Regions from separate parts of the Streptomyces showdoensis genome, predicted to be linked through region 2. Evidence: predicted binding sites of a transcription regulator. Region 2 holds the regulator's gene; the other holds the start of a gene.
What was found. Region 2 encodes HspR, which represses chaperone genes until heat shock. Its sites were predicted from a motif close to TTGAGNNNNNNNNNCTCAA; they were not measured.
Positions count from the first base shown of each region.

Region 1: the regulator HspR is predicted to act here: its motif matches at 4,991-5,009, upstream of lon (endopeptidase La).

Region 1 covers NZ_BAAAXG010000026.1:185,482-194,430, reverse strand. The annotation lists gene surE (5'/3'-nucleotidase SurE) at 1-1,048, opposite strand, end outside; gene ABD981_RS13405 (glycoside hydrolase family 3 protein) at 1,185-2,930, opposite strand; gene ABD981_RS13400 (TetR/AcrR family transcriptional regulator) at 3,065-3,697, shown strand; gene ABD981_RS13395 (hypothetical protein) at 3,738-4,220, opposite strand; gene ABD981_RS13390 (GNAT family N-acetyltransferase) at 4,266-4,901, opposite strand; gene lon (endopeptidase La) at 5,032-7,458, shown strand; gene ABD981_RS13380 (DUF4240 domain-containing protein) at 7,548-8,129, shown strand; gene ABD981_RS13375 (lytic polysaccharide monooxygenase auxiliary activity family 9 protein) at 8,201-8,949, opposite strand, start outside.
Region 2 covers NZ_BAAAXG010000026.1:1,851,752-1,860,700, reverse strand. The annotation lists gene ABD981_RS21475 (helix-turn-helix transcriptional regulator) at 1-884, shown strand, start outside; gene ABD981_RS21470 (heat shock protein transcriptional repressor HspR) at 921-1,367, opposite strand; partial or broken gene dnaJ (molecular chaperone DnaJ) at 1,372-2,557, opposite strand; gene grpE (nucleotide exchange factor GrpE) at 2,588-3,238, opposite strand; gene dnaK (molecular chaperone DnaK) at 3,238-5,082, opposite strand; gene ABD981_RS21450 (sugar transferase) at 5,309-5,806, shown strand; gene ABD981_RS21445 (heterodisulfide reductase-related iron-sulfur binding cluster) at 5,926-8,187, shown strand; gene ABD981_RS21440 (hypothetical protein) at 8,256-8,949, opposite strand, start outside.

The DNA of each region.
Region 1 (8,949 bases), 1.7 Mb from region 2:
GCTTCAGCGTGCGGCGCGCCTCGACGGGGGTGCCGTACGTGCGGTCCCAGGTGATCGGGGCGACCGTGACGTGGCCCTTGTCGAGCAGCCAGGTCGAGTCGGCGTCCTTCCGGCCCTCCGCGCACTCGCCCTCGCCGGTGCCGTCGAACGGGCACAGCCCCAGCGCGATGTCGAAGGAGTCGCTCGTGCCGCGCTGCTCGAAGGCGTGGTAGACCACCGCGCCGTCGCCGACCCGCGTCCACACCGCGGGCCGGGCCCGCTGTCCGGTGCTCACGTCCGGGTAGTCGACCTTGAGCGCGAACTCCGGGGTGAGCAGGGAGCGCGCCCTGAGGCCCGCGACGAGCCGGGCGCCGAACTCGGCGTGGGCGCGGTAGTTCTCGCGCGGGAAGAACGTGTTGCTCTCGTCGCCCGAGGAGGAGAAGGCGAGGGCCGGGACGCCCTGGTCGACGGCCGCGACCGCGGCGCCGACCGTGCCCGAGTCGTTGACGCTCGCGGAGACGTTCGGGCCCGAGTTGATGCCGGTGAGGACCAGGTCGGGGGCCTCCTTCCAGCCCACCTTCGCTCTCAGCCCGCCGCGCAGGGCGAGCTTCACCGTGTCGGCGGGGGTGGCGCTCGGGGTGTCCTTGCCGCAGGGGCCCGCGGCCAGGCACACGCCGAAGACGGCGCCCTGGGAGGGGGCGGCCGAGCAGTCGTCCTCGTAGCCCGCCGGCAGGGCGGTGCGGCGCTGGGCGGTGACCACCCCGCCGTTGGTGACGGCCGTGCCCTTGCCCGACTGGACCTGCCAGGGGGCCATCACGACGACGTCCGCACCGGCGGCGCACATCGCGCGGCGCAGCTCGTAGAGGCCGAGGCCGTCGGAGTTGCTCGCCTTGGCGGCCTGCATCGAGTCGTCGTTGGAGATCAGGACGCGGAGGCCGGCGAGGGGCTTGGCGGCGGGGCCGGGATGGGCGGGCGTCACCGCGTAGGCCGTGGCTCCCGCGGCCAGGAGCGTGGCCGCCGCGGTGGTGAGGGCGAGGTAGGTGCGCATCAGGATGTCCCTTCCTGTCATGTGCATGGCATGTGGCGGGTACAAGGCGATCCGGGGCCCTGCCCCCCACGGGAGGGCCCCGGATCGGGCGCGGGGCGGCGTCAGGAGCCCCGCGGTCTGTGGGTGTGCTGCGGTGGATCGGTGGGGTGGGTGCGGCTCAGAGCTCCAGGCCGTGGCCGTACGGGAAGACCGGGTCCGCCGTGTCGTTCGGGACGTCCGGACGCGAGGCCTCCACCGCCGCCATGGAGCGCGGCAGCTCGAAGGGGAGCCGGCCCTCCGGCTTCGCCCGGCCGAAGGCCACGTCCAGCAGGGCCTCGTCGCTCGCCCCGTAGTCGGCGATCAGGGCCGCCGCGTGCTCCGCGATCTCCGGGAGGACGGCCGGGCGCTCCAGGTTCACGCACACCAGGGTGGGGGTGGTGTCGAGGAGGGCCAGGATGCGGGTCAGCTCGGGTTCGGGGAAGGCGAGCGAGCCCGAGTGGAAGAACGATTCGAACTTGTTCGGGCGCTCCTCGTACGGGGTGCGCAGGCGCAGGACCGCCAGGTCCGCCTCCGCGGGGGTGGCCACCACCTCGCCGTAGGCCGCCGCCGTGACCGGGTCCACGTTCTCCACGTATAGCTTCGGCCGGTTCCCGACGGGGAGCGGGCCGGCGGTGAGGACCGTCAGGGAGCGGCGCTGGGCGGCGGCGCCGAGCGCGGCGAAGTCGGCCCGGCCGACGGTCTCCGCGGCCTCGTCGGGGTCGACGTACCGGCGCTCGTCGAAGAGGCCGAGGACGAACTTCTCGTGCAGCAGGCGGCGTACGGAGGCGTCCACGCGGGATTCGGCCACGCGGCCCGAGCGCACCAGCTCCACGATCACCTCGGGGCACTCCTCGCCGCCGAACTGGTCCGCGCCCGCGTCCAGGGCCTTCGCCGCGCGCTCGGCCACGCTCAGGTGCTCCACGCCCCAGGCCCGGGCGCCGTGCGGCTCGCCGAAGATCTCGCTGTCGTTGAGCAGGCCCCAGTCGGTGCAGACGATGCCGGTGAAGCCGAGCTCCTCGCGCAGGAGGCCCTGGATGACGCCCCGGTTGAAGCCGAAGCCCACCTCTTCCCAGTCGGTGCCGACGGGCTGGCCGTAGTACGGCATCATCTGCGAGCAGCCGGCGGCGATGGCGGCCTTGAAGGGCTCCAGGTGCAGGTCGCGCAGGCCGCCCGGGTAGACCTGCTCCTTGCCGTGCGCGAAGTGCGGGTCCTCGCCGTCCTTCTGCGGGCCGCCGCCCGGGAAGTGCTTGACCATCGCCGCGACCGAGTCCGGGCCCAGCTCCTCGCCCTGGAGGCCGAGGACGTAGGCGCGGACGAGTTCGCCGGTGAGGGCCGCGTCGGAGCCGAAGGTGCCGGACTGGCGGGACCAGCGGGGCTCGGTGGCGAGGTCGATCTGCGGGTGGAGCGCCGTGCGGAAGCCGACCGAGAGGTACTCGCGGCGCACGGTGTCGGCGAAGCGGAAGACCAGCTCCGGGTCGCGGACGGCGGCGAGGCCGAGGGCCTCGGGCCAGGCGGAGAAGGCGCCGGAGTTGAAGGACGCGCCGATGTTGTCGGTGAAGGCGTGCCGGGGGTCCGTGGAGAGCGAGACCGGGATGCCGAGGCGCGTGGCGGCGGCCATCTCCTGGATCGCGTTGTGCCACAGGGCCATCTCGCGGGCGCCGTGGGTGCCGAGCAGGTTGAAGTGGGTGAGCCCGCGGCCCTCGATGAGCTCCGGGGTGGTGAACGGCAGCATCGAGCCGTCGGTCTCGGTCACCGGGGTGCCGTCCGGATTCATCATCAGCATGGAGTGGAAGAGCTGTCCGGCCTTCTCCTCCAGGGTCATGCGGGAGAGGAGGTCCTCGACGCGCTCGGCGACCGGGCGGGTGGGGTCCTGGTAGGGGTGCATGTCCGTACCTGCTCTGACGTCTCTGATCGGACCGTCAGGCTAAGCGCCAAAACCGAGTACCTACTAGGTTTGTGTGATGTGGCGTGGGTCACAGGGCGGGTGGGGTGCGTCCGGGGCTTCGTTAGGGTGTGGCCATGCCGGAGAGCGAGGGGCGAGCGGCCCGTAGAAGTGCAGGTCGGGGCAGTTACGCGGTCGGTGACGCGCGGCGCCGGAAGATCCTGGACACCGCCGTCGAGCACTTCGGCCGGTGGGGCTTCCACGCCTCCTCGCTGGCCCGGATCGCCAACGACTGCGGCATCACCCAGGGCGGGCTGCTCCACCACTTCCGCAGCAAGGAGGACCTGCTGCTCTCCGTGCTCGCGCAGAGCGAGGAGCACGACGTCGAGCGGCTCTTCAGCGAGGAGCCCGCGTCCTACGCCGGGTACCTCGACACCCTGGTGGCGCTGATCGAGGACAACACCCGGCGGCCCGGCATCGTGCGGATGTTCAACGTGCTGGTCGGCGAGTCCGGCAACCTCGGACACCCCGCCCACGAGTACTTCAAGGAGCGGTACGCCCGCATCCTCCGCCACACCGTCGACCTCCTGGAGCGCGCCGTCGAGCGCGGCGAGCTGCGGACGGGCATCGACTGCGAGGCCGTCGGCAGGGAGCAGCTCGCCGTCATGGACGGGCTCCAGATCCAGTGGGCCCTCGACCCCGGGGCGCTGGACATGCCGGGGCGGGTGCGGGACTTCCTGCGCCGCCAGTACGAGGAGATCCGGGCCTGAGGGTTCCCCGGCGGGCCCGGCACGAGCCGAAAGGCGCGGCCTAGCGCCCCGTCGGCGGGCCGCCCTCGGGGAGGGCCTTGAAGACGCGGTCCAGGGCCGGCGGGCGTTCGCCGTCGCCCGCGATCACCAGCCGGTGGGCGTGCGTGACGGCGTACGTGAACCCGTCGGCGATCGGGCTCCCGCTCGGCCGGGCCGGGACCTTCGCGTAGGCCGGGTCCTCCAGCGCGGCGCGCAGCTCGGCGACCTCGGCGGGGGTCATCCGCCCGCTCTTCGGGGCCTCGGTTCCGGTGCGGGTGGTGTACGTGCCGTCGTAGTGCACGACCAGCTTGTTCGAGACGCCGGCGAAGCCGCCGTTGACCACCACCTCGACCAGGACCTCCTGGGGGGCGGGCTCCCGGGTGCCGGCGGTCGGTGACGCGGTCGCCGGGGCGTCGGCGGGGGTCGCGGGGGCCTGGCCGCAGCCCGTCACGGTCACCACCGCGGCCAGCAGGGCCGCGGCCCCGTACCTCTTTCCGCTCTGCATGCAGCGAGCATGCCCCCTCTCCCGGTGCCGTGCAGCCGGAACGGCTCAAGCCGCGCGCACGATGCCGGTCAGCGGCCCCCGGTAGTACCAGTCGAGCGAGTCGTACAGGGCCATCCCGTCGGTGGTCGCCGCCAGGACGCCGGTCTCCGCGCCCGCCTGCGCGGCCGCCGCCTCCAGGGTGCGCATGACGTTGGCGCCGAGGCCGCGGCGGCGGTGGGCGGGGTCCGTCTCGATCTGGTCGGCGACGGCCGTCTCCCCGGTCGGCGCGATCTGCCCGCGGGCGGCGAGGGTGCCGTCCGGGGCGAGGATCCGGACCCGGATCACGCCCTCGTCGGTCTCCGTCGTCCGGGCGTAGCCGTCCGGGGGCGCGGGGCGGGCCGCCGGGTCCAGCTTCTTGGTCATCATGAACCCCGGGTCGTCGGGGATCGTCCAGCCCTCCGTGATCCACGGCGCCACCTCCTCGGGCGTCGCCATCACCTTGAGCCACGCGTACGGCTCGGTGATCGCGGCGCACAGCCTGCCCACGGAGGCCGCGTCCGGGTGTGGCAGCACGTGCCGGAAGGGGTGCCGGGGGAGGCCCACGTGGATCCGGTAGCCCCAGGGTTCGACGACGGCGGGCGGGGTGCCGCGGGAGACGGTCCAGCCGGCCACCCAGGCAGAAGTAATGGATGCAGTGTTCATGGGGGTATTACAGCCGCTGCGCAGAGAGCGTGCGGGGGTGATCGCTCAGAGCGAACGCGCGGCGGGGAACATTCCTCGGCTCACGTGCATTGAGTCCACATAGCTCAACTTGACTGCCGAAGGGGAGATCATGGCTTCTGAGTCCATGGCGTCCGTGCCGCTCACTCTGCCTGTGCTGCCGCTCGACGACGAGGTCGTGCTGCCCGGAATGGTGGTGCCGCTGGACCTGTCCGACAACGACGTCCGGGCCGCCGTCGAGGCCGCCCAGGCCGCCGCACGCGGTGGCACGGGCAAGCCGCGGGTGCTGCTCGTGCCCCGGGTGGACGGCACCTACGCCGGGACCGGTGTGCTCGGCACGGTCGAGCAGGTCGGGCGGCTGTCCGACGGCGACCCCGGCGCGCTCATCCGCGGCCGCGGCCGGGTCCGCATCGGCGCCGGCACGACCGGGCCCGGCGGGGCCCTGTGGGTCGAGGGAACCGCCGTCGAGGAGACCCTGCCCGATCCGCTGCCCGGCTCCGTGACCGAACTGGTCAAGGAGTACAAGGCGCTGGCCACCAGCTGGCTCAAGAAGCGCGGCGCCTGGCAGGTCGTCGACCGCGTCCAGCAGATCGACGGCGTCGGCGCCCTCGCCGACAACTCCGGCTACTCGCCCTTCCTCACCGTCGAGCAGAAGGTCGCGCTCCTGGAGACCGCCGACCCGGTCGCCCGCCTGAAGCTGGCCACCGCGCAGCTGCGCGAGCACCTGGCCGAGCAGGACGTCGCCGAGACCATCGCCAAGGACGTCCAGGAGGGCGTCGACAGGCAGCAGCGCGAGTTCCTGCTGCGCCGCCAGCTCGAAGCCGTGCGCAAGGAGCTGCGCGAGCTCAACGGCGAGACCGCCGGGAACGGGAACGGGGCCGACGAGTCCGACGACTACCGGGCGCGCGTGGAGGCCGCCGAGCTGCCGGAGAAGGTGCGGGAGGCCGCCCTCAAGGAGGTCGAGAAGCTGGAGCGCTCCAGCGACCAGTCGCCCGAGGGTTCCTGGATCAGGACCTGGCTCGACACGGTCCTCGAACTGCCGTGGAACGAGCGGACGGAGGACGCGTACGACATCCAGGGCGCCAAGGCCGTCCTCGACGCCGAGCACGCCGGCCTGGAGGACGTGAAGGAGCGGATCACCGAGTACCTGGCGGTGCGCAAGCGGCGCGCCGAGCGCGGGCTCGGCGTGGTCGGCGGGCGACGCGGCGGTGCCGTGCTCGCGCTCGTCGGGCCGCCCGGCGTCGGCAAGACCTCGCTCGGCGAGTCCGTCGCCCACGCGATGGGGCGCACGTTCGTGCGGGTCGCCCTCGGCGGCGTGCGCGACGAGGCCGAGATCCGCGGCCACCGGCGCACGTACGTGGGCGCCCTGCCAGGCCGGGTGGTCCGCGCCATCAAGGAGGCCGGGTCCATGAACCCGGTGGTCCTGCTCGACGAGATCGACAAGGTCGGATCCGACTACCGGGGCGACCCGGCGGCGGCCCTCCTCGAAGTCCTCGACCCCGCGCAGAACCACACCTTCCGGGACCACTACCTGGAGGTCGAACTCGACCTGTCGGACGTGGTGTTCCTGGCCACCGCCAACGTCCTCGAAGCCATCCCCGAGGCGCTGCTCGACCGCATGGAGCTCGTCCGGCTCGACGGCTACACCGAGGACGAGAAGGTCGTCATCGCCCGCGACCACCTGCTGCCCCGGCAGCTGGAGAAGGCCGGCCTGGAGCCGGGCGAGGTCGTGCTGGAGGAGGCGGCGCTGCGCAGGCTCGCCGGCGAGTACACCCGGGAGGCGGGCGTCCGCACCCTGGAGCGGTCCATCGCGCGGCTGCTGCGCAAGGTGGCCGCCCAGCACGAACTGGGCGACCGGGAGCTGCCGTTCACCGTCGGCCCGGACGAGCTGCGCGGCCTCATCGGGCGCCCGCACCACGTGCCCGAGTCGGCCCAGGACCCGGCCGAGCGCCGGACCTCGGTGCCCGGGGTCGCGACCGGTCTCGCCGTGACCGGCGCGGGCGGCGACGTGCTCTTCGTCGAGGCCTCGCTCGCCGACCCGGAGACGGGCGCGGCCGGGCTCACCCTCACCGGCCAGCTGGGCGACGTGATGAAGGAGTCCGCGCAGATCGCGCTCTCCTTCCTCCGCTCGCACGGCGCGGAGCTGGAGCTGCCCGTCACCGGTCTCAAGGACCGCGGCGTGCACATCCACTTCCCGGCGGGCGCGGTCCCGAAGGACGGTCCGAGCGCGGGCATCACGATGACCACCGCCCTCGCCTCGCTCCTGTCGGGCCGGCTGGTCCGCACGGACGTCGCGATGACCGGCGAGGTGTCCCTGACCGGCCGGGTGCTCCCGATCGGCGGCCTGAAGCAGAAGCTCCTCGCCGCGCACCGGGCGGGCATCACGACGGTCGTGATCCCCAAGCGGAACGAGGCCGACCTGGACGACGTCCCGGCCGAGATCCTGGAGAAGCTGGAGGTCCACCCGGTGACGGACGTCCGGCAGGTCCTGGAGATCGCCCTCGCCCCGGCCCAGGTCGCGGTGGGCGCGGCGGCCTGACGCCCGGACCCGCGGTACGCCGGTGGGGCGCACTCCCAAGGGGAGGGCGCCCCACCGGCGTTGTCAGTGGCGGCTGCGATGCGGCGGGCATGGACGAGAAGGCCTTCTGGGCGCTGATGGGGGAGCTGCGGCACCGGCCGGGGTCGCGGGACGACCGGCTGCAGTGGCTGCGGGGGGAGCTGGCGCGGGGGCCGGCGCAGGAGTGCGTGGCGTTCCAGGTGGAGCTGGAGGCGGCCTGCGACCGGTCCTACCGGGCCGACCTGTGGTCGGCGGCCGAGCGGATCCTGGGCGGCCGGTGCTCCGACGACGGCTTCCACTACTTCCGGCTGTGGCTGGTGGGTCTGGGGCGCGAGGTGTTCGAGGAGGCCCTCGTGTCGCCCGACGGACTGGCCGGGGTGCCCGAGGTGCTCCGGCTCGCGGGGCGGAGCCGGGATTCCTGGTGCGAGGCGGAGGAGTGGCCCGACCTGGAGGCGCTGGACTACGTGGCGGCGGACGCCTACGAGGACCTGACGGGGGTGGCCGACGAGGGGGAGGCCTTCTTCGACGCGCTCGACGCCGCCCAGGGCGAGGAGGCCCCGGACCCGGAGGCGCCGCCGCGGGAGGAGCCCCTGGACGAGGCGGGGATGCCCCGGCTCGCCGCCCTCTTCCCGGCCCGGGCCGGGCGGGGGTAGCTCCCGCCCGGCGCGCACGCCGGCCGGGAGCGGTGCGGCGGCGCGCCGGGCGGGACCTCCGGGGGCGGTGCTCAGGACTCGTTGCGGCGCCGCGCCAGCAGGATGCTGCCCGCGCCGAAGGCGGCGAGCGCGCCGGCGCCCGCGAGGGCGAGCGGAAGCGGCGAGGCGGGGGTCTCGGCGGTCTCGGCGGAGAGGGCGGGGGGCTGCTCGTCGCCGCCGTGGCCCTTGTGGCTCACGGTGGAGAGCTGGGCGCCCGCGGCGAGCTCGGCCTCGGTCGGGACCTCGGCCTTCGCGGCGACGGCGGCGGCGCCACCGGTGCCGAAGGTGACGTCCGAGCAGCTGTAGAAGGCCTCGGGGCTGTCGTTGCGCTGCCACACCATGTAGACGATGTGGCGGCCGGAGCGCGCGGGGAGGGTGCCGTTGAAGGCGTAGTAGCCGTCGGTGGCCGTGCGGGTGGTGTTGTAGACGGCGACCGGGGTGGTGTCGAGGTCGGACCACTTCAGCGGCTGGGTGGGGTCGAAGGCCGGCTTGGTGATGTACATCGTCATCGTGCCGGAGTGCGCCGCCGTGGCACGGATCTTGAAGCCGAAGGCGCCGGGGGCGACGGCGGTGGCCGGCCAGTCGGTGCGGGCCCAGTCCAGGGCGCGGTACTTCGCGCGGTTGGCCGAGCAGAGCTTGCCGTCCGGGATCAGCGCCTTGTGCTGCCCGTCGGCGTTGGCGATGTTGACCTCGTTCCAGTCGTAGAGCGGCTGGGTGCCGGAGTCGGCGACGAGGTCCTTGCACACCTGCGACTTGGGGGCCTCGGGGCCCTCGGCGTAAC
Region 2 (8,949 bases):
TCATGGATCTCGACCTGTTGCATCCGGATCCGGACGATCCGTCCTGGCTGCGACCCGTCCCCCCCTCCGCGGCGCTCGCCCGGCTCGTCCAGCCCCTGGAGCGCGAGATCCAGGACCGCCGGGCCATGGCCATGGGCCTGTCCAGCACGTTCGAGCCGTTCATGGCGATCAGCGCCCAGGACCCCTCGACCACCCACGCCATCACCGTGCTCGAAGGCATCCACCGCATCGACGCCGTCCTCGGCCGGGCCACCGCCGAGTGCTCCCAGGAGCTCCTCACCGTCCAGCCCGGCGGCGGACGCAGCGAACACACCCTCAGCACCGCGCTCAACCGCGTCCAGCCGCTCCTCGACCGCGGCGTGCGGGTGCGCACCCTCTACCAGCACACCGTCCGCCACAGCCCCGGCATGCAGGTCTACCTCGAACGGGCCGGCATGGACCGGCTCCAGGTCCGCACCCTGGAGGAGAGCATCGAGCGGCTCATCATCATCGACCGCTCCGTCGCCCTCATCCCGGCCCGCCAGGACCGCCAGGTCGCCCTGGAACTGCGCCACCCCGGCCTCGTGGAGTACCTGGCGACCGTCTTCGAGCAGTCCTGGGCCCGCGCCACCCCCTTCGGCGAGCAGGTCCCGGGCGCCCAGCGCAGGGACGGCATCAGCGGCGTCCAGCACTCCATCGCCAAGCTCCTCGTCGAGGGCCACGTCGACGAGGCCATCGCCCGCCGCCTCGGCATGAACGTGCGCACCTGCCGCGCCCACATCGCCAAACTCGCCGCCACCCTCGGCAGCGGAAGCCGCGCCCAGCTCGGCTTCCTCATCGCCCAGTCCGGCATGCTCGACGAGGCCCCCTCCGCCGATGGGGAGGGGGCCTCGGGAGCGCTCTGAGGGCGCCGGGAAAAGGCCGCGGAGGGCTGCGAGGGGCTACTCGCCGCGCTTGTGGCCCGGGCGCCAGACGACCAGGGCACTGGCCTGCTGGACGTCCGTGTACGGCACCAGGTCGCGCCGGTACGAGGCGTGGACCTGGGCCTCGCGCTGGCGCATCGCCGCCGCCGCGCCCTCGACCGCGGTCGACAGCTCGGCGATCCGGCTCTGCAGCGCCGCGACCTGGTTCTCCAGTTCGATGATGCGCTTGATGCCGGCCAGGTTGATGCCCTCGTCCTGCGACAGCTGCTGCACCTGGCGGAGCAGCTCGATGTCGCGGGCCGAGTAGCGGCGCCCACGGCCCGCGGTGCGGTCCGGGGACACCAGGCCCAGGCGGTCGTACTGACGCAGGGTCTGCGGGTGCAGGCCGGAGAGCTGGGCCGCCACCGAAATGACGTACACCGGCGTCTCGTCGGTCAGCTGGTACGGGTTGCGGCGGCGGTCCATGTCCTCAAGCTCCCTTCGCGGCCTGGAACAGCTCTGCCCTGGGGTCCTCGTCCGCGGTGGCCTCGCGGTAGGTCTCCAAGGCCTCGCGGGCCTTGTCGTCCAGGTCCTTCGGCACCGCGATCTCCACGGTCACGAGGAGGTCGCCGCGCGTGCCGTCCTTGCGGACGGCGCCCTTGCCACGGGCCCGCATGGTGCGCCCGTTGGGCGTGCCGGCGGGCAGCTTCAGGGTGACCGGGGGGGCCGCCCAGCGTCGGCACCCTGACCTCGCCGCCGAGCGCCGCCTCGTCGAAGCTGACGGGCACCGTGACGGTGAGGTTGTCGTCCCTGCGGCCGAACACCGGGTGGGCGTCGACGTGCACGACGACGTACAGGTCGCCGTTCTGCCCGCCGCGCTCGCCCGGGGCGCCCTTGCCGCGCAGCCGGATCTTCTGGCTGTCGCTCACGCCCGCCGGGATGCGGACCTGCATGGTCCGCGAGGACTTGGCCCGGCCGCTGCCCTTGCAGACCTCGCAGGGGTTCTCCGCGATCAGGCCGCGCCCCTTGCAGTCCACGCACGGGTCGGTCAGCGAGAAGCCGCCGCCGCTGCCCCGCGAGACCTGCCCGGTGCCGACGCAGGTCGGGCACACCCGGGGGGTGCCGTTCTTGTCGCCGGTGCCCGAACACGCCTTGCACGGCTGCTGGCTGGACATCCGCAGCGGCACGGTCGCGCCCTCGATGGCCTCGGTGAAGCTGAGCGTCACCTCGGACTCGATGTCCTGCCCGCGGCGCGGCTGCGTGCGGGTGCCCGCACCGCCGGCGCCCCGGTTGAACAGACCGCCGAAGACGTCCCCGAGACCGCCGCCGCCCCCGAAGCCACCGGCTCCGCCGGGGCCCTGGGCACCGCCGAAGAGGTCGCCCAGGTCGAAGTTGAACGAGCCGCCCGCCCCGCCGGGGCCGGCGCGGAAGCCGCCGTTGCCGAACAGGGCGCGGGCCTCGTCGTACTCCTTGCGCTTCTTGGGGTCGCCGAGGACGTCGTTCGCCTCGGAGATCTCCTTGAAGCGCTCCTCCGCCTTGGCGTCGCCCTTGTTGGCGTCCGGGTGGTTCTCGCGGGCGAGCTTCCGGTACGCCTTCTTGATCTCGGCGTCGGTGGCGTCCTTGGGGACGCCGAGAACCTTGTAGTAGTCCTTCTCGACGAAGTCCTTCGTACTCATCGACGTCCCTCCTTCCGGACGGTCACTGCGTCACCCCTCTTCGGGGGCACCGCTCTCCTCGTCGGCCTTCTTCTCGTCCTTGCCGGCCGGGGCCGCGCCCGGCTGGGGCTCGGCGACGGCCACGCGGGCGGGCCTGATGGTCCGCTCGCCGATCCGGTACCCCGGCTGCAGGATCGCCACGCAGGTCGTCTCGGTGACGTCCGGCGCGTACGAGTGCATCAGGGCCTCGTGGATCGTCGGGTCGAAGGGCTCGCCCTCCTTGCCGAACTGCTGCAGGCCCATCTTGGCGGCGACGGTCTCCAGCGACTCGGCGACCGACTTGAAGCCGCCGAGCAGCTCGCCGTGGTCCCGGGCCCGGCCGATGTCGTCGAGCACCGGGAGCAGCTCGGTCAGGAGGCTCGCCACGGCGATCTCCTTGACCGTCACCCGGTCCCGCTCCACGCGGCGGCGGTAGTTCTGGTACTCGGCCTGCAGGCGCTGGAGGTCCGCCGTGCGCTCGGTGAGCGCCGTACGGGACTGGTCCAGCTGTGCCAGCAGGGCCACATCACTCGCGTCCCCGGCCGGGGCCGCCCCCTCCGCCTTGTCGGCGGGGGCGGCGGCAGCGGCGGTCTCGGGCTCCTCGGGCGTGCCGTCGGCGGGGACTTCGGGCTTCTCCTCGAAGCCCGGGGTCTCCTCCGACATCAGGCAGCGCCGCCCTTCGGCTTCTCGTCGTCGACGATCTCGGCGTCGACGACGTCGTCGTCGGCCTTGGCCTGCTGGGCACCCTCGGCGCCGGCGGCACCCTGGGCGGCCTGGGCGTCGGCGTACATCGCCTGGCCGAGCTTCTGGGAGACGGCCGCGACCTTCTCGGTGGCGGTGCGGATCTCCGCGGTGTCCTCGCCCTTGAGCTTCTCCTTCAGCTCGGCGACGGCGGTCTCGACCTCGGTCTTGACCTCACCGGGGACCTTGTCCTCGTTGTCCTTGAGGAACTTCTCGGTCTGGTAGACGAGCTGCTCGCCCTGGTTGCGGGTCTCGGCGGCCTCGCGGCGGCGGTGGTCCTCCTCCGCGTACTGCTCGGCCTCCTCGCGCATCCGGTTGACCTCGTCCTTCGGCAGCGAGGAGCCGCCGGTGACGGTCATCTTCTGCTCCTTGCCCGTGCCCAGGTCCTTCGCGGTCACGTGCATGATGCCGTTGGCGTCGATGTCGAAGGCGACCTCGATCTGCGGGACGCCGCGCGGGGCCGGCGGGAGACCGGTCAGCTCGAACATGCCGAGCTTCTTGTTGTACGCCGCGATCTCGCGCTCGCCCTGGTAGACCTGGATCTGCACGGACGGCTGGTTGTCCTCGGCCGTCGTGAAGATCTCGGACCGCTTGGTCGGGATCGTGGTGTTGCGCTCGATGAGCTTGGTCATGATGCCGCCCTTGGTCTCGATGCCGAGGGACAGCGGGGTCACGTCGAGGAGCAGGACGTCCTTGACCTCGCCCTTGAGGACACCGGCCTGCAGGACGGCGCCGATGGCGACGACCTCGTCCGGGTTCACGCCCTTGTTGGCCTCGTTGCCGCCGGTCAGCTCCTTGACGAGCTCCGCGACGGCCGGCATGCGGGTCGAGCCGCCGACGAGGACCACGTGGTCGATCTCGGACAGCGCGATGCCGGCGTCCTTGATGACGTTGTGGAACGGGGTCTTGCAGCGGTCCAGGAGGTCCGCGGTCAGCTGCTGGAACTGGGCGCGGGTGAGCTTCTCGTCCAGGTGCAGCGGGCCCTCGGCGGAGGCCGTGATGTAGGGCAGGTTGATCGTGGTCTCCGTGGAGGAGGAGAGCTCGATCTTGGCCTTCTCGGCGGCCTCGCGCAGACGCTGGAGGGCCATCTTGTCCTTGGACAGGTCCACGCCGTGGCCGTTGGCGAACTGCTTCACCAGGTAGTCGACGACGCGCTGGTCCCAGTCGTCACCACCGAGGTGGTTGTCACCGTTGGTGGCCTTCACCTCGACGACGCCGTCGCCGATCTCCAGGAGGGACACGTCGAAGGTGCCGCCACCGAGGTCGAAGACGAGGATCGTCTGGTCGTCCTTGTCGAGGCCGTAGGCCAGGGCGGCCGCGGTCGGCTCGTTCACGATGCGCAGGACGTTGAGGCCCGCGATCTCACCGGCCTCCTTGGTGGCCTGGCGCTCCGAGTCGTTGAAGTACGCGGGGACGGTGATGACCGCGTCGGTCACCTTCTCGCCCAGGTACGCCTCGGCGTCGCGCTTCAGCTTCTGCAGGATGAACGCCGACATCTGCTGCGGGTTGAAGTTCTTCCCGTCCAGCTCGATCTTCCAGTCGGTGCCCATGTGGCGCTTCACGGACCGGATGGTCCGGTCGACGTTGGTGACCGCCTGACGCTTGGCGACCTCGCCGACGAGCACCTCGCCGTTCTTGGCGAAGGCGACGACGGACGGCGTGGTCCTGGCGCCTTCGGCGTTGGTGATGACGGTGGGCTCGCCGCCTTCGAGAACGCTGACGACGGAGTTAGTGGTGCCCAGGTCGATGCCGACCGCACGTGCCATTTCGATTCCTCCAGCTGACTGACTTGAGTGGAACTGACTCAAGGATGCACGAGGACCCGATCCGAGTCAACAGACCTGAGTGGGGTCGACTCAACTCTTCGCCCTCTACATCGCTCAAAGACCCCACTCGAAGGGTCTCAGAGGGCGCGTCATTCCCCGATAAGCACGGGTGGGCCGTGAGAGAGTCCGGACATATCCCATGATTCTCGCCGGAAGGTGTGAGTGCATGACGGCGAAACGCGCGGTCGACGTGGCGGGCGGGCTGACCCTGCTGGCCGTCCTCTCCCCGCTGATCGCCCTCGTCGCCCTCTCCGTCGCCCTCGGGACCAGCAGCACGCGCGGAGTGCTGCGCCGCCGCCCGGTCGCGGGCCGGGGCGGCCGGACCTTCACGATGCTGACCTTCCGCACGAAGAGCCCGCTGGCCACGCTGCCCCTGCTGCTGCACGTCGTACGGGGCGAGATGTCCCTGGTGGGACCGTGCCCGCTGACGCCCGGACACCGGGAGTCCACCGGGGACGGGCGGCGCCGGCTCTCCGTACGCCCGGGGATGACGGGGCTGTGGCAGATCAGCGGGCGCTCGGAGCTGCCCTGGGAGGAGCGCGAGCTGCTCGACCTCCACTACGTGGACCACCACTGGCTCGGCATGGATCTGGTGATCCTTGCGCGTACGCTTCCTGCAGTCCGACGCCGCCGCCACGCGGAACCGGCGGCAAGGGTTGCCTGAGCGACACAGATCACCGTGAGCTCCGCTACAGTGCGGCGTCGCGAGCGGGTAATCTCGGCACGGACTGAATAAGTTACCGCTTAGTAGGCCCGACTGGCCCCCCGCCCGAGGAGCCCCTCATGCAACTCGCCGCGATCATCGTGTCGCTGGCCCTGACCGTGGTCGGCGTTGCCCTGCTCGCTCGCGCCATCGGTCAGTTCGTCCGCTACTTCAAGCTCGGCCAGCCGGTCCCGGCCGGCACCCGGACCGACAACCCCTACCAGCGCAGCGTGACGCTCGTCCGGGAGTTCCTGGGCCACACGCGCATGAACCGCTGGGGCATCGTGGGCTTCGCCCACTGGTTCGTCGCCGTCGGCTTCCTGACCCTGCCGCCCACCCTGGCGCAGGCCTTCGGCCAGCTCTTCCAGGCCGACTGGACGCTGCCGGTCATCGGCGGCTTCCTGCCGTTCGAGCTGTACATCGAGTTCATCGGCGTCATGACCATCCTCGGCATCGCCGTGCTCATGGTCATCCGACTGCTGAGCCTCCCGGGCCGGGCCGGCCGCAAGTCGCGCTTCGCCGGCTCCAAGGCGGGCCAGGCGTACTTCGTCGAGTACGTCATCCTCACCATCGGCCTCGCGATCTACGTGCTGCGCGGCCTCGAGGGCGCGATCCACCACGTGGAGCACTACGAGGCCGCGTACTTCGCCTCGTACCCGCTGGTCCTCGCCTTCAAGGGCCTGAGCGTCGCGACCCTGCAGAACCTGATCTACTTCACCGCCATGGTCAAGATCAGCACCTCGTTCATCTGGATGATCGTGGTCTCGCTGAACACCAACATGGGCGTCGCCTGGCACCGCTTCCTCGGCTTCCCGAACATCTGGTTCAAGCGCAACGCGACCGGCGAGACCGCCCTCGGCGCGCTCCAGCCGATGACCTCGGGCGGCAAGCCGATCGACTTCGAGGACCCGGGCGAGGACGACGTCTACGGCGTCTCCCAGGTCGAGCAGTTCTCCTGGAAGGGCCTGCTCGACTTCTCCACCTGCACCGAGTGCGGCCGCTGCCAGTCGCAGTGCCCCGCCTGGAACACGGGCAAGCCGCTCTCCCCCAAGCTCCTCATCATGTCGCTGCGCGACCACGCCCACGCCAAGGCGCCGTACCTGCTCGCGGGCGGCGGCAAGACCATGGAGGGCGAGGAGAAGGCCTCCGAGGAGCAGCTGAAGGACGTCCCCGCCGCGGCCCTGGCCGAGGCCGAGCGCCCCCTCATCGGCACCGCCGAGGAGAACGGCGTCATCGACCCCGACGTCCTGTGGTCCTGCACCACCTGCGGCGCCTGCGTCGAGCAGTGCCCGGTCGACATCGAGCACATCGACCACATCGTCGACATGCGCCGCTACCAGGTGATGATCGAGTCCGCGTTCCCGTCCGAGGCGGGCACGATGCTCAAGAACCTGGAGAAGAAGGGCAACCCCTGGGGCCTGGCGAAGAAGCAGCGCGTCGAGTGGACCAAGGAGGTCGACTTCGAGGTCCCGATCGTGGGCAAGGACGTCGAGGACCTCTCCGAGTTCGACTACCTCTACTGGGTCGGCTGCGCCGGCGCCCTGGAGGACCGGGCCAAGAAGACCACGAAGGCCTTCGCCGAGCTGCTCAACATCGCGGGCGTCAAGTTCGCGATCATGGGCGGCGACGAGAAGTGCACCGGTGACTCCCCCCGCCGCCTGGGCAACGAGCCGCTGTTCCAGCAGCTCGCGCAGGAGAACGTCGCCATGCTGAACATGGCGTTCGGCGAGGACGACGAGGACGAGTCGACGAAGAAGCCGAAGTCGGCGAAGAAGATCGTCTCGACCTGCCCGCACTGCTTCAACACCATCGCCAACGAGTACCCGCAGCTCGGCGGCGAGTACGAGGTCATCCACCACACCCAGCTGCTCCAGCACCTCATCGACGAGGGCAAGCTGGTCCCGGTGACCCCGGTCGACGGCCTGATCACGTACCACGACCCGTGCTACCTGGGCCGTCACAACAAGGTCTACACGCCGCCGCGCGAGATCATGTCCGCCGTCCCCGGCCTGCGCCAGCAGGAGATGCACCGCCACAAGGAGCGCGGCTTCTGCTGCGGCGCCGGCGGTGCCCGGATGTGGATGGAGGAGCGCATCGGCAAGCGCATCAACACCGAGCGCGTCGACGAGGCCCTCTCGCTCAACCCGGACATCGTCTCCACCGCCTGCCCGTTCTGCCTGGTCATGCTCACGGACTCGGTGAACGGCAAGAAGAACGACGGCAAGGCGAAGGAGAGCCTCCAGGTCGTCGACGTGGCCCAGCTGCTCCTGGAGTCGGTGAAGACCCCGGTCGACCCGGAGCCGGCCGCCGAGCCGGAGCCGGAGCCCGAGCCGGCCGCGTAGCTCCCGTACGAGAAGGGCCGCCCCCGCAGCAGATGCGGGGGCGGCCCTTTCCCGTGTCCGTACGCGGGTCAGTCCCGCTGCGCGCGGCGGTGGTGGAGGGCGAAGCCGAGCCCCGCGGCACCGAGGGCGGCCATGCCGCCGCCCGCGCCGAGCAGGGCGGCCTGGTGGGAGCCCTCGGCGACGTTCTCGGCCCCGGCCCGCACGGCGCCCTTGGGCACGGTGCCGCGCGGCACGACGACGGTGTCCCCCTGCTTCGTCTGCCCCTTGTACGAGGCGACGAGCCGGCCGTCGAAGTCGTACACCCAGCTGTTGCCGCCCTGCTTCGGGGTGTCGACGACGACGAGGCGGTGGACGCCCTTGCCCTGCGGGACGAGCTTGTAGGTCCAGCCGTCGTGGCTCAGGACCGGCTTCTGCCGGTCGAGCGAACCGAACCGGAACTCGACGCGGGGCCCCTTCCTGTAGAGCCTGGCGACGTTCCCGTCGGGCAGGGTGACCCGGGCGTCCGCCTGGTGCGGCGCGGGCTTGGGCTTCGGGGTCGGCTTCGGGTCCGGGGTGGGCTTCGGGTCAGGCGTCGGCTTCGGGTCCGGGGTGGGCACCCGGTCCGTCCAGGAGCGGACGGAACCGTCGGGGTTCAGAACGACGTGCAGCCCGTTGTTCTCGCCGTACGCGGCCCGGCCGCCGGTGCTGGTGAGGGTGTCGAGCAGGGTCCCGCCGGACCGGATCTCGGCCGTGAAGGCGTCCGGGCCGGTCTGGTAGACCTTC